Regions from separate parts of the Kitasatospora sp. NPDC089509 genome, predicted to be linked through region 1. Evidence: riboswitches for the same ligand, from Rfam matches in the RefSeq annotation. Region 1 holds a riboswitch; each other region holds the start of a gene.
The links. A riboswitch is a leader RNA that binds a small molecule or an ion and turns the genes downstream of it on or off. The one in region 1 is predicted to bind cobalamin.
Positions count from the first base shown of each region.

Region 1 (5,560 bases):
CCTTCGTCGCCTGCACCTTCCTGGTCTCCGGGATGGGCCGCAAGGCGCTGAACGTCTGCAACACCTGGTCGACGTACCTGTTCGGCGTCTTCAGCATCCTGGTGCTGGGCTACCTGGTCGCGACCATCCACTGGAACGAGGTCTTCGCCAAGCCCGCGGGCACCACCGCGATGATGATCGCCGGTATCGGCACCATCGCCGCCGGCGGCATCAGCTGGGTCCCCACCGGCCCGGACTTCGCCCGCTACCTGCCGCACCAGGCCTCCGGCAAGAAGATCGTCGGTGTGACGGTCTCCGGCGCCGCCATGGTCGTGGTGCCGATGGTGCTGATGGGCGCCGTGATGGCGGTGGCCTCCCCCGGCCTGGCGCAGGCCGCGGACCCGGTCTCCTTCCTCGGCGACCTGCTGCCGACCTGGCTGGCCGTGCCCTACCTGCTGACCGCGATCGTCGGCATGCTGCTGATCAACAGCCTCTCCATGTACTCGGCCGGCTTCACCGCCCAGACCATGGGCGTCAAGCTGCCGCGCGCCATGGCGGTCAGCATCAACGCCGTGATCTCGCTGGTCGGCGGCCTGCTGCTGATGCTGGTGGCGAAGAGCTTCCTGGGCTCCTTCATCACCTTCCTGATCCTGCTCGCCGTCTCCTTCTCGGCCTGGATCGGCGTCTACGCGGTGGACATGTACCGGCGCCGGACGCGCGCCGTGCGCTACGACGCCGAGGCCCTGATGGACACCAGCAGCACCAGCCGCTACTGGTACACCGGCGGCTTCTGCTGGCAGGCGATGGTGTCCTGGCTGCTCGCGCTGCTGGCCGGCCTCGCCTTCACCAAGTGCGACTGGTTCGCCGGCCCGTTCTCCGACACCCCGATCGGCCGGTACGGGCTCGCCTGGGCGGCCACCATCGTGATCTCGGCCGTGATCATGGCCGTGCTCCCCACCCCCCGGGAGAACGTCCCCGCCACCACCGGGGCCCCGGTGGAGCAGGACGAGAAGGTCGCCGCCTGACCGCAGGCACCGACCGACACCCCCGGACCGCCCGGTGGCCGACTCAGCCGAGTCGCCACCGGGCGGTCCGGCTTTTCCCTGGCGCTAGGTGGCCCCACCTGCGGATTCCGCACAAGGGCGGGCCCGTTCCTGCGAATACTGCGAACCCGGGGCGGTGGTACCTTCGCAGGAACGGGCAGGAAGGGAAGGGCACGCCCATGGCACGTCCCACCGGGCGGAAGGTCTACGCCCACGCCAAGCTCCGCCGGCTGCGCCGCGAGCACGGCATGAACCAGGTCGAGCTGGCCCGCGAGCTGGGGATCTCGACCAGCTACCTCAACCAGATCGAGCACAGCCAGCGCCCGCTGACCGCCGCCGTGCTGCTGCGGATCTCCGAGGTGTTCGGGGTCGACCCGGAGTTCTTCTCCGAGGCCGAGGAGGAGCGCCTCGGCACCGATCTGCGCACCGCGCTCGCCGACGAGGCCTGCGGCGGCGGGGTCCCCGCGGAGGAGATCACCGAGGTCAGCCGGGACCACCCGGAACTGGCCCGGGCCCTGGTCGCCCTGCACCGCAGCTACCGCGCGGCCCTCGCCCGGGTCGCCGACCTGGGCGAACCGGGTGGCGGCGCCATCGGCGGGGCCATCCGCCCGGCCGAACCCCACGACGAGGTCCGGGACTTCTTCTACGCCCACCACAACCACATCGCCGCCCTGGACGAGGCCGCGGAGCGCACCGCGCACCAGCTGGCGACCAGCACCGCGGGCCGCACCGCCGCCGCGCTGGCCACCCGGCTCGCCGAGCGGCACGGCGTCCGGGTGGTCGAGGCGGACCAGCGGCGGGCCGCCGACCTGCGCCGGTACGACCCGGCGACCGGCGCGCTGCACCTCTCCCCGTGGCTAACCGACGGCCGCCGCGCCTTCCAACTCGCCACCCAGCTAGCCCTGTTGGAGCACCGGCCGCTGCTCGACACACTGCTGGCGGCGGCCGAACCCGACCTCACCTCTCCGCAGGCCGTCGACCTGGCCCGGATCGGCCTGGCCAACTACTTCGCCGGCGCGCTGCTGATGCCCTACACCGCCTTCCACGCCGCCGCCGAGGAACTCCGCTACGACATCGAGCTGCTCCGGGCCCGCTTCGGCGTCGGCTTCGAGACGGTCTGCCACCGGCTGAGCACCCTGCAACGCCCCGGCCGGCGCGGGGTGCCGTTCTCCTTCCTGCGCGCCGACCGGGCCGGGAACATCTCCAAGCGCCAGTCCGCCACCGACTTCCACTTCTCCCGGCTGGGCGGCACCTGCCCGCTGTGGACGGTCTACGAGGCCTTCTCCTCGCCCGGCCGGGTCCTCACCCAGGTCGCCGAGATGCCCGACGGCAAGCGCTACTTCTGGATCGCCCGGACCGTCTCGCACGGCGGCCACGGGCACCGCGCGCCGCGCAGCGAGTTCGCCGTCGCGCTCGGCTGCGAGCTGCGCCACGCCCACCGGCTGGTCTACGCCGAGGGCATCGCGCCGAACGCGCCCGGCGCGGCCACCCCGATCGGGCTGGGCTGCCGGATCTGCGAACGCCGGGACTGCGCCCAGCGGGCCCGGCCGCCGGCGGGCGGACGGCTGCTGGTCGACCCCGACCGGCGCGGCCGGGTGCCCTACCCCGTGCTGGCCGACGGCCCCGAGGCCTGAGCCGGGGCAGGACCGCCCCGCCTGTAGGGTTGATCCGCTGGTGGTTCACCGGGCGCCCCGCGCTCCCGGGGAGGCAAGAGGGAACCCGGTGACGCCGTTCACACGGCCAGTCCGGGACTGCCCCGCAGCGGTGAGCGGGAACGACCGCCGTCATCCGCACTGGGCCCGGGAAACGGGCCCGGGAAGCGACGGCCAGTAGGCGTCCTCCCCGGGAGGACCGGCCCGCGAGTCCGAAGACCTGCCACCGGTGCGCACGCCGAACGGCGGCGTGCGCGCTCCGGGGCCCCGAGGGAGGGCCGCGTGGCCCTCGTACGGACCCCCGGTCCGGCGGGTCCGTCCGTCGGACCGCCGCCCGGACGCCGCTGCGCGCGCCGCCGTCCTCCCCGCTCGGAGCGACACCGGGACCACTGGGACGACTGGGACTTCTGTATGGACCACCTGACCGACGGCGCACGGCTGCCCTCGCCACGCGGCGCCACCGAGCCCTACGGGCCCTGCGTGCTGCTCAAACACGGCGAGGTGGTCCTCAAGGGCCGCAACCGCCAGCGCTTCGTCCAGCGGCTGGAGGACAACCTGCGGGTCGCGCTGCGCGGGATAGGCGGCTCGACCTGGATCCGGACCCCGCACACCATCACCGTGCTCGGCGGGCAGGTGCCGGTCGAGGACCTGGTGGCCCGGGCCCGCACGGTGATCGGGTTCAACGCGGTCGAGCCGGCCCTGCGGGTGCCCAGCACGCTGGAATCCGTTGAGGCCAACGCCCTGACGGTGCTCGGCGACGCCTGCGCCGGACGCGCCACCACCGGCTTCGCCGTCCGGGTCCGGCGCCGGGACAAGGGCTTCGCCCTGACCTCCACCCAGCTGGAGCGCCACCTCGGCGCGTTCCTCCAGCCGCGGATCCCCGGACTGCGGGTCGACCTGACCGCGCCCGACGTCACCCTGACCGTCGAGATCGAGCACCGTGAGACCTATCTGTCCGCCGAGCGCCACCCCGGGCTGAGCGGGCTGCCGGTCGGCTCCAGCGGACGGGCGCTGGTGCTGCTGTCCGGCGGCTACGACTCGCCGGTCGCCGCGCACCGGGCCATGCGGCGCGGACTGGCCTGCGACTTCGTGCACTTCAGCGGCGCGCCGTACACCAACCCCTCCTCGGTCTACAAGGCGTACGCCCTGGCCCGGGAGCTCAACCGCTACCAACCGCCCGGCGAGCTGCACGTGGTCTCCCTCGGCAAGGCCCAGAAGCAGCTGGCCGTCGCGGGCGCCGGGCGCCTCCAGGTGGTCGCCCAGCGTCGGCTGATGGTGCGCACCGCCTGCGCCCTGGCCGGCGCCACCGGCGCCCAGGCCCTGGTCACCGGCGACAGCCTCGGCCAGGTCGCCAGCCAGACCCTCGCCAACCTGGCCGCCGTGGACCAGGCCGCCACGCTGCCGGTGCTGCGCCCGCTGATCGGCTGGGAGAAGCAGGAGATCATCGACCAGGCCCGGGCGCTCGGCACGGCGGAGATCTCCGTCCTGCCGGACGAGGACTGCTGCAGCCTGCTCGCCCCGCCCCAGGTCAGCACCGGGGCGCGGCTGGGCCAGCTGCGGGCCGTGGAGAAGCGCCTCGACCTGGACGAGGTGGTCGAGGCGCTGCTCACGAACGTGCAGGTGATGCGGCCCGGCCAGGAGGACGACGCGGCACCGGCCGTCACCTGTTCCGTCCCCTCCTGAGCCCCGGCCGGGCCGGACGGGCCTGACTACACGGCGGCCGGTACCGCCCGCTGGCCCGGACCGTCGTACTGGGCCAGCGGGCGGATCAGGGCGTTGTGGGCGAGCTGTTCGGTGATGTGGGCGGTCCACCCGGTGATCCGGCTCATCACGAAGATCGGGGTGAACACCGGGGTGTCGAAGCCCATCAGGTGGTAGGCCAGCCCGGCCGGGTAGTCGAGGTTGGGGTGGATGCCCTTGCGTTCCAGCATCGCCCGGCGCAGCGCGGCGTGCAGGGCGGCCAGCCGGGTGGCCTCGGGGTCGGCCGAGTGCTCGACCAGCCGGTCCAGGGCGGCCTGCATGATCGGGACCCGGGAGTCGCCGTGCTTGTAGACGCGGTGGCCGAAGCCCATGATCTTCCGCTGGGCGGCCAGCGCCCCGTCCAGCCAGTCGGCGGCGCGGGCCGGGTCGCCGATCTCGTCCAGCATGTGCATCACCGCCTCGTTGGCGCCGCCGTGCAGCGGGCCCTTGAGCGCGCCGATCGCGGCGGTGACGGCGCTGTAGAGGTCGGACAGGGTGGAGGTGACCACCCGGGCGGTGAACGTCGAGGCGTTGAAGCTGTGTTCGGCGTACAGCACCAGCGAGATCTCGAAGCAGCGCACCACCTCGGGGGCGGGCACCGTGCCGAAGCACATGTGGAAGAAGTTCTCGGCGTAGCCGAGTTCCGGGTCGGGGGCGATCGGGTCCAGGCCGCGGCGGCGGCGCTGGTCGGCGGCGACCACGGTGGGCAGTTTCGCCAGCAGGGTCAGGGACTTGGCGAGGTGGGGGGCCGGGCGGCCGTCGTCCTCGGTGGGGTCCTCGGCGCCGAAGAAGCTGACGGCGGTGCGCAGCACGTCCATCGGGTGGCAGGTCTCGGGCAGCTTGGCCAGCAGTTCGGCGGTGGTGCGGTCGAGCGGGCGCAGGGCGCGTTCCCGGGCGCGGAACTCCCGCAGCTGGGCCTCGTCCGGCAGTTCGCCGTACCAGAGCAGGAAGGCGGTCTCCTCGAAGGAGCGGTGGGCGGCCAGGTCCTGGACCGGATAGCCGCGGTAGGTCAGGGAGTTGGTCTCCTGGATGACGGTGGAGATCTCGGTGGTGTCGACGACGACACCGGCGAGGCCGCGATGGATCTCGTTCATGGTGCTGGTGCCTCCGGTGCGTCAGGTGCCGGGCGGAAGAGTGAAGTCGAAG
Region 1 is NZ_JBIVHS010000001.1:269,712-275,271, reverse strand. It holds gene ACIP4P_RS01020 (purine-cytosine permease family protein) at 1-1,004, shown strand, start outside; gene ACIP4P_RS01015 (short-chain fatty acyl-CoA regulator family protein) at 1,202-2,656, shown strand; cobalamin riboswitch at 2,681-2,917, shown strand; gene thiI (tRNA uracil 4-sulfurtransferase ThiI) at 3,086-4,357, shown strand; gene ACIP4P_RS01005 (bifunctional 2-methylcitrate synthase/citrate synthase) at 4,384-5,508, opposite strand; gene prpB (methylisocitrate lyase) at 5,530-5,560, opposite strand, start outside.

Region 2 (5,560 bases), on a different contig from region 1:
GCCCGTGCATCACCAGGGGGTGGCTGGGCTGGGTCCTGCGGTCGACCACGCGCAGTTCGGCGTCCTCGGCGTACAGCGCCAGCAGTGTCTCGGCCTCGCAGCGTTCGATGCCCTCGCGCAGCGCGCGGGTGTCGAAGGCGGCGGCGGCCGCGGTTGCGGTCATGGCGGCACTCCTCCGGTCGGGTTCCGTCGGCTCGCACTTCGAGCGTACGCCCGGCGGGTGCGGGCCCGGCCCGACCGGAGGAGGGCGGTCAGCGGGCCGGGACGGTGCGCAGGTAGTCGGCCAGCGCGCTGATCGCGGCCGGGTTGCGCGGGCTCTCCACCAGGTCGACGTAGTCCATCACGAAGATCCGGTCGTTCTTCACCGCGGAGACGTTCGCCAGCGGCGGGAAGGACAGCAGGAACTTCCGCTTCTCCTCGGCGCCCGGGGTGGCGTAGTTGTTGATCACGATCACCTCCGGGTCGCGCTGCACCACGCTCTCCCAGCCGGCGGTGACCCAGGTGTCCGCGAGGTCGCCCATGATGTTGTCGCCGCCCGCCTTGGCGATGATCTCGTCGGCGGCGGCGAACTTCCCGGCGGTGTACGGCTTGTCCTGCCCGCTGTCGTACAGGAAGACGGACGGGCGGTGCCCGGGGGCCGGGACGGCGGCGATCCTCGCCTTGGAGTCGGCGATCAGCTTGTCGGCGCGGTCCTTGACGTCGAAGATCTCGCCGAGGTTGGCCAGGTCGGTGTAGAGCGCCTCCAGCGGGTCCATCACCCCGCGCTCGCTGCCCTTGCCGCTGCGGCAGGACTCGCTGAGCACGTAGGAGTCGACGCCGAGCGCCTTGAACGCCTGCGGGGTGACCCCGCTGCCCTCGTCGAAGCCGTAGTGCCAGCCGGCGAACACCAGGTCGGCCTTGGCGTCCAGGGCGATCTCCTTGGTGAGCACCTTCTTGGAGAGCCACTTGGTCTGCTGGTAGCCGTCCTTCCAGGCCACCTTGTCGACCTGGCCCTTGTCGTCGGGCATCACGTAGCCGGCCATCCGGTCGGCCAGGCCGAGGGAGAGCATCAGCTCGGTGATGTTGACGTCGTTGGTCACCACCCGGGCGGGCTTCTGCGCGAAGGTGAGCTTCTCGCCGCAGTTCTCCACGGTCACCGGGTAGTGGGCGGAGGTGCTGCCGGCCTGGCTCGGGGCGATCTCGGCACCGCAGGCGGTCAGGCCGAGGGCGAGCAGGGCGGCGGTGGCAACGGCCTTGGTACGCACGCTACTTCTTTCGGGTCGGAGCGGGGCTTCGGGAGGACGGACGGGATTCAGGGGAGGGCGGACGGGATTCAGGGCAGGCGGTCGAACAGCAGCTGGACGGCGCCGGTCTCCGGATGCCGGACCGGAGTGGCCCGGACCCCGAACACCTCGGCCAGCAGGGCGGGTCGCAGCACCTCCGCGGGCGTGCCGGAGGCGACGATCCGCCCGGCCGCCAGCACGTACAGCCGGTCGCAGTGGCCCGCGGCCAGGTTGAGGTCGTGCAGCGCGGTGAGCACCGTCGGCCCGGCCTCGCGGGCGATCGCCAGCACCTCCAACTGGTGGGCGATGTCCAGGTGGTTGGTGGGTTCGTCCAGCACCAGCAGGCGCGGCTCCTGGACGAGCGCGCGGGCGATCAGCACCCGCTGCTTCTCGCCCCCGGAGAGGTTCAGGAAGCCGCGCTCGGCGAGGTGTTCGGCCCGGACCCGGCGCAGCGCGGCCGTGCAGCGCTCCCGGTCCGCCCCGGTCGGGCCGCCCAGGCCGCGCCGGTGCGGCAGCCGGCCCATGGCGACCACCTCGGCCACCGTGAAGTCGAACTCGGCGGAGTGCTCCTGGGTCAGCGCGGCCACCCGGCGGGCCGCCTCGCGGGCGGTGAGCGCGTGCAGGTCGTCGCCGTCCAGCCGGACCGCGCCGCCGGCCGGTCGCAGCACCCGGTAGACGCAGCGCAGCAGGGTGGACTTGCCGCTGCCGTTCGGGCCGATCAGCCCGACCACCTGGCCGGCCGCGGCCGCCAGGCTCACCTCGTGCACCAGCCGGGTGCCGGCCAGTTCCACCGAGACGCCGTCGACGGCCAGCTCCTGGGCCTGCGTCACCCCGGTCACCGGGCGCCCCCGAAGGCCTGGCCGCGGCGGCGCATCATCAGCAGGAAGGCGGGCACCCCGAGCACCGCGGTGAACACCCCGACCGGCAGTTCGGCGGGCGCCAGCAGGGTGCGCGAGGCGATGTCCACCCAGACCAGCAGCAGCGCCCCGGCGAGCGGTGCGACGGCCAGTACCCGGCGGTGCCCGGCGCCGACCAGCATCCGGGCCAGGTGCGGCATCAGCAGCCCGACGAAGCCGATCGCCCCGCTGACCGCGACCACGGTGCCGGTGACGGCGGCGGTCACCACGAACAGCTCCCGGCGCAGCCGCTCCGGGTCCACGCCGAGCGAGGCGGAGGTCTCGTCGCCCATCGCCAGCGCGTCCAACCGCCCGGCGGCGCAGGCCAGGTACGCGATGCCGGCGAGCACGGCGCAGGCGGCGATCGGCACCTTGCCCCAGGTGGCGCCGCCGAGGCTGCCGAGCAGCCACATCATGGCGTCCCGGGCGGCCTCGGCGTTGTCCGAGGAGAACACCATCAGGGTGGTCAGGGCGGAGAAGCCGTAGGAGAGCGCGGTGCCGGTGAGCACCAGCCGCAGCGGGGTGAGCCCGTAGGCGGTGCGGGCGGCGAGGTAGACCAGCACCATGGCGAGCAGCGCGGAGCCGAACGCGGAGACGGAGACCGCCCACACCCCGAGCGAGGCGAAGGCGCCGAGCAGCAGGACGGCGTTGGCGCCGACGGCGGCGCCGGAGGAGATGCCGAGCACGAAGGGGTCGGCGAGGGCGTTGCGCACCAGCGCCTGGACGGCGACCCCGGTGGCGGCCAGTCCGCCGCCGACCACGGCGGCCAGCACGGTGCGCGGCAGCCGGAGCTCCCAGACGATCGCGTACGCCGCGGCGTCGCTCGCTTCCAGTCGGCCGCCGGTCAGCCCGGCGCCCAACAGTCGCAGCACGCGCGGGAGTTCGATCCCGGAGGCGCCGAAGGCGACCCCGCAGACCAGCGAGACCAGCAGGGCGGCGGCGAGTCCGACGGCGAGCGGGACGGTCGGTATTCGGCGAACGGGGTCACTCACGTGCGGGGCGCGCCTTGCCTCGGGCCGCGGGTGTGCCGGGGCGGGCGCCGGTCGGGGGCGGGCCCGGGCGCCGTCCCCTCGCAGTCCACGGCGAGTTGTCGGGAGGTCAGCGGCCGAGGGCGATCGGGCTGGCGCGGTCGGTCGGACCGCGCTCACCGTTGCGGGACAGCGCCGGATTCGCACCGGACTTCCCCCTCGGACGCCCTGGCAGCATAACAGCCGCTCAGGGCAGGCAACCCTTACCGGGGGCGGGTCGCACGTGGACGCACGACCGCCCCCGTCCGAACGGTGCGGACGGGGGCGGTCGGGTGGCGACGCGTCAGGCTCAGGCCTGCTTGGTCTCCCAGAAGATCTTGTCGACCTCGGCGATCAGGTCCAGCAGGGCCTGGCCGGTGGCCGGGTCGGTGGACGCCTTGGCGGCCGAGGCGGCCTTCAGGGTGTCGTTGATCAGCTGGTGCAGCTGCGGGTACTTCTCGAAGTGCGGGGCCTTGAAGTAGTCGCTCCACAGCACCGAGATGTGGTGCTTGACGGCCTCGGCGCGCTGCTCCTTGATGATGATGGCGCGGGCGCGGAAGTGCGGGTCCTCGTTGGCCTGGTACTTCTCCTGGGTGGCCTTGACCGACTCGGCCTCAAGCTTGGCCTGCGCCGGGTCGTAGACACCGCACGGCAGGTCACAGTGGGCGTGGGCGGTGGCGCGAGGTGCAAACAGACGAGAGAACATGGGAGTCCTTCCTTAGATCGTCTTCCCGCGCCCGAGACTACCCTTCCGGCCTCGCGGTTTCGCGGTCGGAGGGTGGGCCTAGGGCGAAAGACGGACCCGGAACCGGGGTAATCCGGGCATCGAACGGATGACGGTCCGTACGGCAGACTGGGGGCGGTCGGTCCGGTCAGGTCGGTTCCGGTCCCGGAGGAGGAGTCGTGGCGCGGAGCGCGCGGAGCACGGAGCCGCAGGGCGGTGCGCGGGTCGGCCCGGTGCCGTTCGGGCTGGTCGACGTGGCGGGCCCGTCGATGGTGCCGACCCTGCGCGAGGGCGACCAACTGCTGGTCCGCTACGGCGCGCCGATCCGGCCCGGCGCGGTGGTGCTGTTCCGGCACCCCTTCCAGCAGGACCTGCTGGTGGTGAAGCGGGCCGCCGAGCGCCGCCCGAAGGGCTGGTGGCTGCTGTCCGACAACCGGCCGGTGGACAGCGACAGCCGCAGCTACGGCCCGGTCCCGGACGACCTGGTGCTCGGCCGGGTGCTGCTGCGGCTGCGCCCGAGCCCGGCCTGGCTGGCGCCGGGGCGCGGGCTGGAACGGCTGCTGCTCGGCTCCCGGCTGGCCCGGGTGCCGGGGCTGGCCCGCCGGCTCGGGGTGTTCGTCGAGGAGGTCTAGGGCCCTAGCCGCCCGCGTGCAGCGCCGCCTCGGCCTCCTGCCGCTTGCGGGCCCGGTACGCGGCGACGTTGGCGCGGGTCGCGCAGCGGTCGGAGCAGTAGCGGCGGGAGCGGTTGGTCGAGGTGTCCAGGTAGGCGTTGCGGCAGGGCGCGGCCTGGCAGATGCCGAGCCGGTCGGCGCCCAGTTCGGTGAGGTGGACCGCCAGTCCCATGCAGGCGACGGCGCTGAAGTGGGCGGTCGCGGTGGGGGAGTTGTCGGCCAGGTGCAGGTGCCAGCGCGGCCGTCCGGCGTCGTCCAGGTAGTCGTGCCCGGAGACCAGCGGGCTGACCGGGTACTCGATCAGCAGGCTGTTCAGCAGGTCGACGGCCCGGATCTCGTCCCCCTCGGCGGCGGCCTCGAACACCCCGCGCAGCCTGGTCCGCACCGCCCGCAGCCGGGGCACGTCGGACTCCTCGGAGAGCGCGGCGGCCCGCGCGGAGTCGGAGAACAGGCCGCGCACCGAGTCCACCGAGGTCAGGGTGTCGGTGCCGCGCTCGGGTTCCTCGGTGTTCACCAGCCGAACGGCGAGGTCGGCGTACGAGGCGAGCTCCACGGCGGTCCTTCCAGGGGTTTCGGTAACGGGCTGACTGCTTCCAGCCTATTACCCGGCGGGGGAAAACGGCGGCGCCCGGCAGGAAACCGCCTGCCGGGCGCCGGTCGTACGGGCGCGGAGGTCCTCCGCGGGCCTCAGAGGACCTTGGAGAGGAAGGCCCTGGTGCGCTCGTGCTGCGGGTCGGTGAGCACCTCGCGGGGATTGCCGGACTCGACCACCACGCCGCCGTCCATGAACACCAGCGCGTCGCCGACCTCGCGGGCGAAGCCCATCTCGTGGGTGACGACGATCATCGTCATCCCGTCCTCGGCCAGGCCGCGCATGACGTCCAGGACGTCGCCGACCAGCTCCGGGTCGAGCGCCGAGGTGGGCTCGTCGAAGAGCATCAGCTTGGGCTGCATGGCCAGCGCGCGGGCGATCGCGACGCGCTGCTGCTGGCCGCCGGAG
Region 2 is NZ_JBIVHS010000009.1:64,859-70,418, forward strand. It holds gene ACIP4P_RS20605 (nuclear transport factor 2 family protein) at 1-163, opposite strand, end outside; gene ACIP4P_RS20610 (ABC transporter substrate-binding protein) at 252-1,244, opposite strand; gene ACIP4P_RS20615 (ABC transporter ATP-binding protein) at 1,313-2,101, opposite strand; gene ACIP4P_RS20620 (iron ABC transporter permease) at 2,098-3,150, opposite strand; cobalamin riboswitch at 3,247-3,386, opposite strand; gene sodN (superoxide dismutase, Ni) at 3,476-3,871, opposite strand; gene sodX (nickel-type superoxide dismutase maturation protease) at 4,159-4,521, shown strand; gene ACIP4P_RS20635 (CGNR zinc finger domain-containing protein) at 4,526-5,113, opposite strand; gene ACIP4P_RS20640 (amino acid ABC transporter ATP-binding protein) at 5,248-5,560, opposite strand, start outside.
Region 2: it holds a riboswitch for cobalamin, as region 1 does, so the genes downstream of both, ACIP4P_RS20620 (iron ABC transporter permease) here and thiI (tRNA uracil 4-sulfurtransferase ThiI) in region 1, are expected to answer to the same signal.

Region 3 (5,560 bases), on a different contig from region 1:
CTTGTCGACCTCCGCCAGCTCCCCGGCCCAGCGGGCGATCCGGACGGCGTCCACCAGCATCCGACGGGCCAGCGGCGCCAGTTCGGCCGGTGCGGGGAAGCCCTCGGGCACCGGAACCCGGCCCCGGCCGGGCGCCGGCGCCGGCCCTCGTCGCCGGGGTACACCTGCCCCGCCCGGCCTGCCACCGGCGGGCCGGTGGGCCGTACCGGGGAGACGGGTCACCGTCGCACCGGTACCGATCGTCGGCGGGAGCGGGGCATCACGGTCGCGCGGGTTCCGAGACGTCACGTCGAGCAGTCTTCCCCTTGCACCGGCCTTCTGTCACATCCGGTTGTCCGTACGACCGCTCGGCCGGGGACGGGGCCCGGGCGAGACCCAGGCAAGATCGGGCAACAGAGGCAAACCGCCTGGCCGGAAACGTGTGGCGGGGCCATGCCAGGGTGGTGGCGGGGTGTCGCGCTGCCCGTTCGAACGGTCACTCTCCGTGTCCGGGTGGGCGTCGAGGGGCGCGGGGGACGGGGCGGGGTGGAAGCGGAACACCGGGATCCGGCCAGGTCGCGGGCGCCGGCCGGAACGCGGCGCTGCACCGGAAGTCGGCCGGGCCGACTTCCGGTGCGGCGGGTGTCTTCCGGTGCGGGGGGCGTCCGGTGCGGCGGGTGTGACCTCCGGTGCGGCGGGGGGCTCAGAGGAGGGGGGTGAGCCAGCGCCGCAGGAGTTCGCCGTAGTGGTCCGGCGCCGAGTTCCACAGGGCCGCGTGCTCGGCCCCCGGGAAGCGCTGGAGGCTCACCACGTCGTGGCGGGCCGCCGCCAGGCGCTGCACGGTGCCGAAGGGGGCCAGCTGGTCGTCCGGGCTGTGCAGCACCAGCGTCGGGACCCGCAGGTCGGTGCCCTCCGCGAGCCGGGAGAAGTCCGCGAGGTCGACCCCGGTGCGGCCCTGCGCGGCCAGCGCGCCGAGCTCTGCGGCGACCCCGGTGTAACCCGCCCGGGCGGCGTCCCGGCGGGCCGAGGCGGGGAGGTCCAGGACCACCGAGTCGAGCACGATGCCGCGGACCGCCTGGGCCCAGGCCGACCGGGCCGCCGCCTGCAGGACCATGGTTGCGCCCACCGACCAGCCGTAGAGGATCACCCGGCCCGCCCCGCTGTCGAGCGCCAGCCGCACCGCCGACTCGACGTCCCGCCACTCCGTCTCGCCGAAGTGGCTGAGGCCGTCCGGCGAGGCGGGGGCGCCCTCGTCGCCGCGGTAGGTGACGGACAGCACCGGCAGGCCCAGGCGGTGCAGCACCGGCAGGACCGGGAGGGTCTGCTGGCGGTCCGCCTCGGGCCCGTGCACCAGGATCACCCAGGTGCCGCGCGTGCCGTCGACCCGCCAGGCGGGGAGCGGGCCCAGCTCGCCCTCGGCGGCGGTGTCGGTGAAGGACAGGCCGAGCGCCCGGGTCGGATCGCCCAGGTGCACCCGCGGCGTGAAGCGGACCTCGGTGCCGGGGACGAGGGTGCCCCGGTCGGCCCGGACCAGCCGACGGGTGACGCCCTGCTCGTCGCGGTGCAGGATCTCCTCGACCACCGCGTGCCCGCCGTCCTCCCACTCCACGGCCCAGCGGCCCGGCCGCAGGCTCTCGGGGCGCCGGTTGAAGGTGACCCGGCCGGCCGCCAGGCTCTGCACCAGCACCGGCCCGGACTCCGATCCCCCGGCCCCCGGCCCCGCCCCCGGCCGGACCATCCGCTCCGAGGCCCGGCGGCCGATCACCAACACGGCCGCCCCCGCGGCGGCGGCCGCCACGACGGCTGCGGTTCCCCAACGCATCTCGATCCCCGCTCTGTTTCACGCACCGGACGGTTTTCGAGCACCAGTCCACCGGCGCACCGCACCCCCGGCCACCGGGCTGGCCCGTCCGGGGGACGGGGACGGGAGGGGAAGGGAGGGGACGGCGGGTGGGAGGGGACGGGAGGCGGCGGGCCGGGTCAGACGGGGACGGCGGGGTCCCGGGTGCTGAGGAGCTGCCAGAAGCGGGGGGTGAGGGGTGGGGTGGCGGTGCGGGGACCGGCCGTGGCGCCCCAGTAGGTGGGGGCGTGGTGCTCCTGGTGGAGGACCGGGAGGACGGCCGCCAGATCGGCTTCGGGGACGGGGACGAGGCGGGCGATCGGGCGCAGCTGGGACTGCCAGCGGCCGGTCACGCACTGCCGCAGGAGGCGGTCGAGGGCCTCGCCGCGGCCGGTGGCCTCGACCAGCTCGGTGAGCCGCAGGCCCAGGGCCTGGGCGAGGGCGTGGGTCTGGTCCGGCTCGCCGTCCCAGTGGCCGGTCAGTTCGGCCCGCCGGTAGTCGGCCGGCGCCATGCCGACCCGCTCGGCGACGGTCTCCTGGGTGAGCTCGCGGGCCAGCCGGTGGTCGCGCAGGCTCGTCGGCCGGCCGTCCATCAGCTCGGCGACGGGGCACCAGAGGGCGCGGGCCAGCGCGATCAGCTCGGCCTCGCCGGGCCGCGACCCGCCGAGCTCCCAGGCGAGGACGTGACCGGGGAGCAGCCGCACCCCGTGCGCGGCCATCCCCTCGGCGACCTGCTCGGGGGTCAGCCCGAGGCCGGCCCGGTGGGCGCGGGCGGCGCCGGGCGCGAACGGCACCGGGGCGGGGGCGACGGCGGGTGGCTTTCTGCGGCGCATGGCCCGAACCGTAGGCGCGGCCGGCGCGACGCCCCCAGCCGCCGAACGCACGAAGCCGGGCCGGTCGGGCCGCCGCCGCGCTGGGCGATCGCACAGGCCCGGAGCGGGCCGTTCCTGTGACCAACCCCTCCGTGACCTCGGTTGACTCCCGGATCGGGCCCGTGATGGGATCCTGGGGCCAAACGGAGGCATGGAGAGGAAGCCGGTGCGAGTCCGGCGCGGTCCCGCCACTGTCACCGGGGAGCACGCCCGGAAATGCCACGGTGGTCCGTCAGGAGCCGCTGGAAGGCCCGGGGGTGCGTCCGACCCGGAAGCCAGGAGACTCTCGCCCCCGGTACGTCGATCCAGGGCGCGGACCCTGAGTGAGGACACCCACGCGATGCGCGCTGCCCCGCCGGACCCCGACCACCCGCTGCCGTGCGCCCGCTGACCCGCGCCGCCGCCTTCGCGCTGGGGGCCGTCGCGGGCTACGCCGCCGACGCCCGGTTCGCCGACCCGCGCCGCGGCCACCCGGTCGCCCTGTTCGGCAGCGCCGCGACCCGCCTGGAGCGGCGCCTGTGGCGCGACGACCGCGCCGCCGGGGCGGCGTACACCGCGCTGTGCGTGGGCACGGTCGCGGCCGGGGCGCTGGCCCTGGACCGTACGGTCGGCCGGCACCCCCTGGGCCGGGCCGCGCTGGCCGCCGCGGCGACCTGGACGGTGCTCGGCGGCACCTCGCTGACCCGGGAGGCGCGCACCATCGGCCGGTCGCTCGCCGCGGGCGATCTGACGGCGGCCCGGGAGCGGCTGCCGCACCTGTGCGGGCGGGATCCGAGCGCGCTGGACGGGCCGCAGATCGCCCGCGCGGTGGTCGAGTCGGTGGCCGAGAACACCGCCGACGCCGTGGTGAACGCGCTGACCTGGGGCGCCCTGGCGGGCACGCCGGGGCTGCTGGCCTTCCGCGCGGTGAACACCCTGGACGCCATGGTCGGCCACCGCTCGCCCCGCTACGCCCGGTTCGGCTGGGCGTCGGCCCGGCTGGACGACGTCGCGGGCTGGCCGGGCGCCCGGCTGACCGCACTGCTGACGGTGGCCGCCGCGCCCGAACCGCGGACCGCCTGGCGGGTGTGGCGCCGGGACGGCTCCGCGCATCCGAGCCCGAACGCGGGCCAGGCCGAGTCGGCGTTCGCGGGCGCGGTGGGCGTGCGGCTGGGCGGGACTCTTCGGTACCCGCACGAGCCGAAGGGCGCGCCGGAGCCGAAAGCGACGAGCGACAAGCGACCGACGCAGGAGGGAGCGCCGGAGCGTGGGGGCACCTCCCGGCCGCCAGGCTGGGGGAGACCGTCGGCTCCGGGTCAGGAGCGCCCGGAGGCGAGTGCGGAGCCGACTGCCCGAGTGGAGCACCGGCCGGTGCTGGGGGCGGAGCTGCGGCCCGTGACGGTGGACGACATCGAACGGGCCTGCGCGCTGTCCCGGCGGGTGGGCGTGCTGGCGCTGGGTACGTCCGTCGCGGGGCATCTGGCGATCCGTCTGTGGAGGAGGGGCACGGCATGAGCAACGCGCTGCTGGTCGCGGGAACGACCTCGGACGCGGGCAAGAGCGTGGTGACGGCCGGGATCTGCCGTTGGCTGGTCCGGCAGGGGGTGCGGGTCGCGCCGTTCAAGGCGCAGAACATGTCGCTGAACTCCTTCGTCACCGCCGACGGCGCCGAGATCGGCCGGGCCCAGGCGATGCAGGCGCAGGCCGCCCGGGTGGAGCCGGAGGCGGCGATGAACCCGGTGCTGCTGAAGCCCGGCGCGAACGGCCGCAGCCAGGTGGTGCTGCTCGGCAGGGCGGTCGCCGAGGTGGGCGCGCTGGACTACCGGGAGCGCAAGCCCGTCCTGCTGGAGCGCGCCCTGGAGTGCCTGGCGGACCTGCGGGCCCGCTACGACGTGGTGGTCTGCGAGGGCGCCGGGTCGCCCGCCGAGATCAACCTGCGCGACCGGGACATCGCCAACATGGGCCTGGCCACGGCCGCCGCGCTGCCGGTGGTGGTGGTCGGGGACATCGACCGCGGCGGGGTGTTCGCGGCGATGTACGGGACGCTGGCGCTGCTGTCGGCGGAGGACCAGCGGCACGTGGCGGGCTGGTTCGTCAACAAGTTCCGCGGCGACGCCCGGCTGTTGGCGCCCGGGCTGGAGATGCTGCGCGAGCTGACCGGCCGGCCGGTGCTGGGCACCCTGCCGATGCTGCCGGGGCTGTGGCTGGACGCCGAGGACTCGCTGGACCTGTCCACCGTGGCGGACCGGGCGGACGGGCCCGGCCCGCTCGGGGCGGACGTGCTGCGGGTGGCCGTGGTGCGCTTCCCCCGGCTGTCCAACTTCACCGACCTGGACGCGCTGGCGCAGGAGCCGGGCGTGCTGGTGCGCTGGGTGACCCGGCCGGAGGAGCTGGCCGACGCCGACCTGGTGGTGCTGCCCGGCACCCGGGCCACCGTGGCCGACCTGGCCTGGCTGCGCGAGCGCGGCCTGGAGCCGACGCTGAAGGCGCGGGCGGCGGCCGGGCTGCCGATCCTCGGGGTGTGCGGCGGCTACCAGATGCTGGCGCGCTCGATCGAGGACGAGGTGGAGTCCGGGGCCGGGACGGTCGACGGGCTCGGGCTGCTGCCGACGCACGTCCGCTTCGGCGTCGAGAAGGTGCTGGCACGGCCGGTCGGCATGGCCTACGGGCAGCGGGTCGAGGGCTACGAGATCCACCACGGGGTCGTCTCCGTGGAGGGCGGCGAGGCGTTCTTCTCCGATGACCGCGGGCAGGGCCTGGAGGGCTGCCGGGTCGGCCCGGTCCTGGGCACCACCTGGCACGGCGCGCTGGAGAACGACGGCTTCCGCCGTGAACTCCTGCGCGAGGTCGCCGAATCGGCCGGCCGGGCGTTCGTCCCGGCGCCGGACAC
Region 3 is NZ_JBIVHS010000008.1:284,085-289,644, reverse strand. It holds gene ACIP4P_RS19975 (hypothetical protein) at 1-111, opposite strand, end outside; gene ACIP4P_RS19970 (hypothetical protein) at 683-1,801, opposite strand; gene ACIP4P_RS19965 (helix-turn-helix domain-containing protein) at 1,960-2,652, opposite strand; cobalamin riboswitch at 2,847-2,977, shown strand; gene ACIP4P_RS19960 (cobalamin biosynthesis protein) at 3,070-4,185, shown strand; gene ACIP4P_RS19955 (cobyric acid synthase) at 4,182-5,560, shown strand, end outside.
Region 3: it holds a riboswitch for cobalamin, as region 1 does, so the genes downstream of both, ACIP4P_RS19960 (cobalamin biosynthesis protein) here and thiI (tRNA uracil 4-sulfurtransferase ThiI) in region 1, are expected to answer to the same signal.

Region 4 (5,560 bases), on a different contig from region 1:
GCGGGGCACCGCTGTTCGTGCGTCTTCTTCGGAAGTCGTCTTCTTTAGAAGTCGTCGTCGAAGGCGACCGAGCCCTCGACCGCGACCTGGTACGCCGACACCCGGCGCTCGAAGAAGTTGGTCAGCTCCTGGACGTTCTGGAGCTCCATGAAGCCGAACGGGTTGGTCGACCCGTAGCGGATCGGCATCCCGAGGCGGGCCAGGCGCTGGTCCGCGACGGCCTCCAGGTACTGGCGCATCGAGTCGGTGTTCATGCCGGCCAGGCCGTCACCGCACAGGTCCTGGGCGAACTGGAGCTCGGCCTCGACGGCCTCCTCCAGCATCTCGGTGACCTGCTTGGCCATCTCGTCGTCGAAGAGGTCGGGCTCCTCCTCGCGGACGGTGTCGACGACCGACATCGCGAAGTCCATGTGCATGGACTCGTCGCGGAACACCCAGTTGGTGCCGGTGGCGAGACCGTGCAGCAGACCGCGCGAGCGGAACCAGTACACGTACGCGAACGCGCCGTAGAAGAACAGGCCCTCGACGCACGCCGCGAAGCAGATCAGGTTCAGGAGGAACGCGCGGCGGTCCTCCTTGGTCTGCAGCGAGTCGATGTGGTCGACCGCGTTCATGTACTTGAAGCAGAACTGGGCCTTCTGGTGGATGGAGGGGATGTTCTCCACCGCGGCGAAGGCCGCGTTGCGGTCCTCCGGGTCCGGAAGGTAGGTGTCCAGCAGCGTCAGGTAGAACTGGACGTGCACGGCCTCCTCGAACAGCTGACGGCTCAGGTACAGCCGCGCTTCCGGGGAGTTGATGTGCTTGTAGAGGCTCAGCACCACGTTGTTGGCGACGATCGAGTCACCGGTCGCGAAGAACGCCACCAGGCGGCCGATCAGGTGGCGCTCGCCCTCGCTGAGCTTCGCCAGGTCGGCGACGTCGGAGTGCAGGTCCACCTCCTCGACGGTCCAGGTGTTCTTGATCGCGTCGCGGTACCGGTCGTAGAACGACGGGTAGCGCATCGGGCGCAGGGTCAGCTCGAAGCCGGGGTCGAGCAGCATCTTGCGGTCGTCGGCAGTCATTACTGGCAGGCCTCGCAGGACTCGGGGTTCTCCAGGGAGCAGGCCAGCGCGGCCTCTTCCTCCGGGGTGAGGGTCGGGGTGTTCACGGGCACCGGCGCGGCGGCGCGGGCGGTGCCGGAGGCGGCCTGGGCGATCCGGGTCGCGGGGCGCGAGCGCAGGTAGTAGGTGGTCTTCAGACCCACCTTCCACGCGTAGGCGTACATCGAGCTGAGCTTGCCGATGGTCGGCGCCGCCATGAACAGGTTCAGCGACTGGCTCTGGTCGAGGTACGGCATGCGGGCCGCGGCCAGGTCGATCAGGGCGCGCTGCGGCAGCTCCCACGCGGTGCGGTACAGCGAACGCACCTCCTCGGGCAGCCAACCGAGCTCCTGCACCGAGCCGTTGGCGTCGCGCAGCGAGTCACGGGTCTGCTGGTCCCAGACGCCGAGCTCCTTGAGCTCGCGCACCAGGTACGGGTTGACCTGGAGGAACTCGCCGGAGAGCGTCTCGCGCTTGAACAGGTTGGACACCTGCGGCTCGATGCACTCGTACACGCCGGCGATGGACGCGATGGTCGCGGTCGGGGCGATCGCGAGCAGCAGCGAGTTGCGCAGGCCGGTCTCGGCGATCCGGGCGCGCAGCGCGGTCCAGCGGTCGGCCCACTGCGGGGCGGCCGTCGGGAAGTGGTCGATGTGCAGCTCGCCGCGGGCGGCGCGGGTCTCGCCGTACGCCTCGTGGCGGCCGAGCTGCTCGGCCAGGTCGGCGGAGCGCTCGTAGGCGGTGAGCATGATGCGCTCGGAGATCATCGTGGACAGCTGCTTGGCCTCGGCCGAGTCGAAGTCGAGCCGCAGCTTGAAGAAGACGTCCTGGAGGCCCATCACGCCGAGGCCGACCGGCCGCCAGCGGGAGTTGGAGGTGCCCGCTTCGACCGTCGGGTAGAAGTTGATGTCCACCACGCGGTCGAGGAAGGTGACGGCGGTGCGCACGGTGGCGTCCAGCCGCTCCCAGTCCATGGCGTTGATCAGGTCGTCGGCGGAGGCGCCGGCGGCCACGTGGGCGCCGAGGTTGACCGAGCCGAGGTTGCAGACGGCGGTCTCGGAGTCGTCCGTGACCTCCAGGATCTCGGTGCACAGGTTGGAGGAGTGCACCGTGCGGCCCGGCAGGGCGGTCTGGTTGGCGGCCCGGTTGGAGGCGTCCTTGAAGGTCATCCAGCCGTTGCCGGTCTGCGCGAGGGTGCGCATCATGCGGGCGTAGAGGGTCTGCGCCGGGATGGTGCGGACGGCCTTGCCGGCCAGCTCGGCCTTGACGTAGGCCTCGTCGAACTCGGCGCCCCAGAGGTCGACCAGCTCGGGCACGTCGGCCGGGGAGAACAGCGACCAGTCGGCGTTGGCGTTCACGCGGCGCATGAACTCGTCCGGGATCCAGTGCGCCAGGTTGAGGTTGTGGGTGCGGCGGGCCTCTTCGCCGGTGTTGTCGCGGAGCTCCAGGAACTCCTCGATGTCGGCGTGCCAGGTCTCCAGGTAGACGCAGGCCGCGCCCTTGCGGCGGCCGCCCTGGTTGACGGCGGCGACCGAGGAGTCGAGGGTGCGCAGGAACGGCACGATGCCGTTGGACTTGCCGTTGGTGCCGCGGATCAGGCTGCCGCGCGAGCGGATGCGCGAGTAGGACAGGCCGATGCCGCCGGCGTGCTTGGACAGCCGGGCGATCTGCGCGTAGCGGTTGTAGATCGAGTCCAGGTTGTCCAGCGGCGAGTCCAGCAGGTAGCAGCTGGACATCTGCGGGTGCCGGGTGCCGGAGTTGAAGAGCGTCGGCGAGGAGGTCAGGTACTCCAGGCGGCTCATCAGGCCGTACAGCTCGGACACCTCGCGCACGGACTGCTCGGTGTCACCGACCGCCAGGCCGCAGGCGACGCGGAGCAGGAAGTGCTGCGGGGTCTCGATCACCTTGCGGGTGATCGGGTGGCGCAGCAGGTAGCGGGACTGCACGGTGCGCAGGCCGAAGTACTCGAACCGGTCGTCGCCCTTGGCGTCGATCAGGGCGTCCAGGGCGGCGGCGTGCTTGGCGACGAACGCGGCGGTGGTGTCGCCGATCAGGCCCTCGGCGTGGCCGACGGCGATCGAGGCGGCGAAGGTGGTGGAACCCTGGCTGTTCGCCTCGTCGACGATCTCCAGGGCGAGCAGGCGGGCCGCGAGCTTCGAGTACTGGGGGTCCTCGGCGATCATCGACGCGGCGGCGTCCACGGCCAGCCCGCGGAGCTCGGCGAAGTCCGAGCCGGCGTGGCGGCCGCGCAGCGCGGCGGCGGCGACATGGCCGGGGTCGACCTCGGTGAGGTCGACGCTGCGGTCGGTGAGCAGCCGCAGGAGCGCGCCGCCGGGGTCGGCGACCGTCGGGTCGACAAAGGCGGTACCGGTGCCCTGGGCGGGCAGGGTGACTGAGGCAGCGGTGGTCAAGGCGCTCTCTCCTGGCGGCGATCGGCGGCGTGATCGGGGTCACCCGGGCCGATCTGGGCAGGGGAGCACGGCGCGAACGCAAACGACGTCGCGAGAGGTGTCTCCCCGGCCCGCCCGCGAGGCCCGGAGGGGTCGTACTGGTGCTTGTGCGGCCTCTGCGGGAGGGCCGTGCGCACGCTGGTCGGCAGGTACTCGGACTCGCGGCGCGGCTCCTGGAGCCGCCCGCACACCGCTGCGGGGCAGTCCCGGATTCGCACCGGGTTCCCCTGCATCGACAGCAGAAGCGAGCATACATGTAGTGGCATCTCTCCGATGCGACACCACATGTAGTGCGGCGTGGCGTGTTGGAGCGATGACCGGTGGTGTCGGGCGAGGGGCCTTGCGGCGCTTGGCGGGAGGCCTCGCAGAGGCGGCCGGAGGCCCGGGTGAGGCCGCCGGGAAGCCCGGTCGTGTGTACGGGACGCCCCGGTCCGCGCCGACGGCGTCCCGGTTCCGGCACGGAATGGTCACCGGGCGGATCGGCGGTCGGGCGCATGCCCTACGATCTGGGCGCATGAGCGACGGAACTGGCGTACCTGGGCACGGGCCGCAGGGAACGTCTCCCGCCGGGCCGGGGGGCGCACGGAATCAGCAGCCGGTGGTACCGGGACCGGTGCCGCCGCCGAGCGGGGGCTTCGGCCCGCCGCCGCCCTCGTACGGGCCGGTGGCGCCGTCCGGGCAGCCGCTTCCCCAGCCCGTTCCTCCGGTGCCGCAGCCGCAGGCCCAGCCGCCGCAGCCGCAGTCGCAGGCCCAGCCGCAGTGGCAGCAGCAGCCCCAGCCCCCGCAGCCCGTTCCGACGCAGCGCGCCGAGCCCGACTGGGCGGCGCTGGCGGACCGCAACGAGGCCGAGGGCAAGCGCAAGCGCAGGCTCAAGGTGATCGGCATCGTCGCCGCGGTCGTCGTGGTGGGTGGCCTGGCCGCGGGCGGCGCGGTGCTGCTCCAGGGCAAGAAGGACGACGGTGAGAAGGCGGTCGCGGGCCAGACCTCGACCGCCTCCGGTCGGCCCACGGCCACGCCGTCGAGCCCGTCCGGGAGCCCGGGGGGACAGTCCGGCCAGACGGACGACCCGTCGAAGCCGATCTGGGAGGCCACGACCGACCCGGCGCCGCAGGACGCGGGCGTGCTGTTCTCCGCGCAGCAGCTGACGATCAACGGCGCGGCCTGGAACCGGACCATGGTCGCGCTGGACCAGCCGTGCTGGGACGGCAATTCGACGACCGGCGGGCTCGGCAAGGTGCTCGGTGACCAGGGGTGCCAGAAGGTGCTCCGGGCGACGTACGTCTCCGGCGACAGCGCGGTGACCGTCGGCGTGGCCGTCTTCGATCACAAGATCCAGGCCGAGACCGCGATGAAGAACTACGCCGGCCAGCTCAAGGGTCTGCCGGCCGCCGGCGCCCCGGCCTTCTGCGCCAACCCCGGCTGCACCAATACCCACAACAGCCTCGGCCGGTACGCCTACTTCACGGTCGAGGGCTCGGCGAAGGGCGGCAACAACCCCGACGCCACGGCGACCGCGGCGGCCTCCGGATTCTCCGAGTACGTGAAGGGCCAGCTGCTGCAGCGCGCCAAGGCCGCGGGCTCCGCCGCGCCGGGAGCGCAGGGCACGCCGCCCCCGGCTCCGGCGGGCTGACCTCCCCCGACGCCCCGGTCCCGGCGGATTCGTTCGCGGGGGCCGGGGGAGTGTGACAGGCTCTCGGGCAGTCATTCGTACGCGTGTTCCGGTTGGGTCCGTGGGGGTCGGTACCGGCGAGCAACCGGAGGAGTGGTCCGTGGCGCTGCCCAGTGCCCTGCGCGGCAAGCCCGCCGTCCTGGCCGTGGCCGGGGCGGTCGTCGCGACCGGCGCATTCGTGCTGCTGGGTCGCGACGGGCGGACCGACCGGAGCGACGTCGAACAGCCCTCCCGCGCACCGGTGTCGGTGGGCGCGCCCGGACGCACCCTGCCGCCGGACGTGGGCCGGGACCTGCTGGCCCGGGATCCGCGGGCCTCGCCGAACGCCCGCGCCGTCGACCAGTTCCTGACCGACCTGGAGA
Region 4 is NZ_JBIVHS010000009.1:32,260-37,819, forward strand. It holds gene ACIP4P_RS20475 (ribonucleotide-diphosphate reductase subunit beta) at 45-1,061, opposite strand; gene ACIP4P_RS20480 (ribonucleoside-diphosphate reductase subunit alpha) at 1,061-3,466, opposite strand; cobalamin riboswitch at 3,656-3,798, opposite strand; gene ACIP4P_RS20485 (hypothetical protein) at 4,236-5,159, shown strand; gene ACIP4P_RS20490 (glycoside hydrolase family 26 protein) at 5,299-5,560, shown strand, end outside.
Region 4: it holds a riboswitch for cobalamin, as region 1 does, so the genes downstream of both, ACIP4P_RS20480 (ribonucleoside-diphosphate reductase subunit alpha) here and thiI (tRNA uracil 4-sulfurtransferase ThiI) in region 1, are expected to answer to the same signal.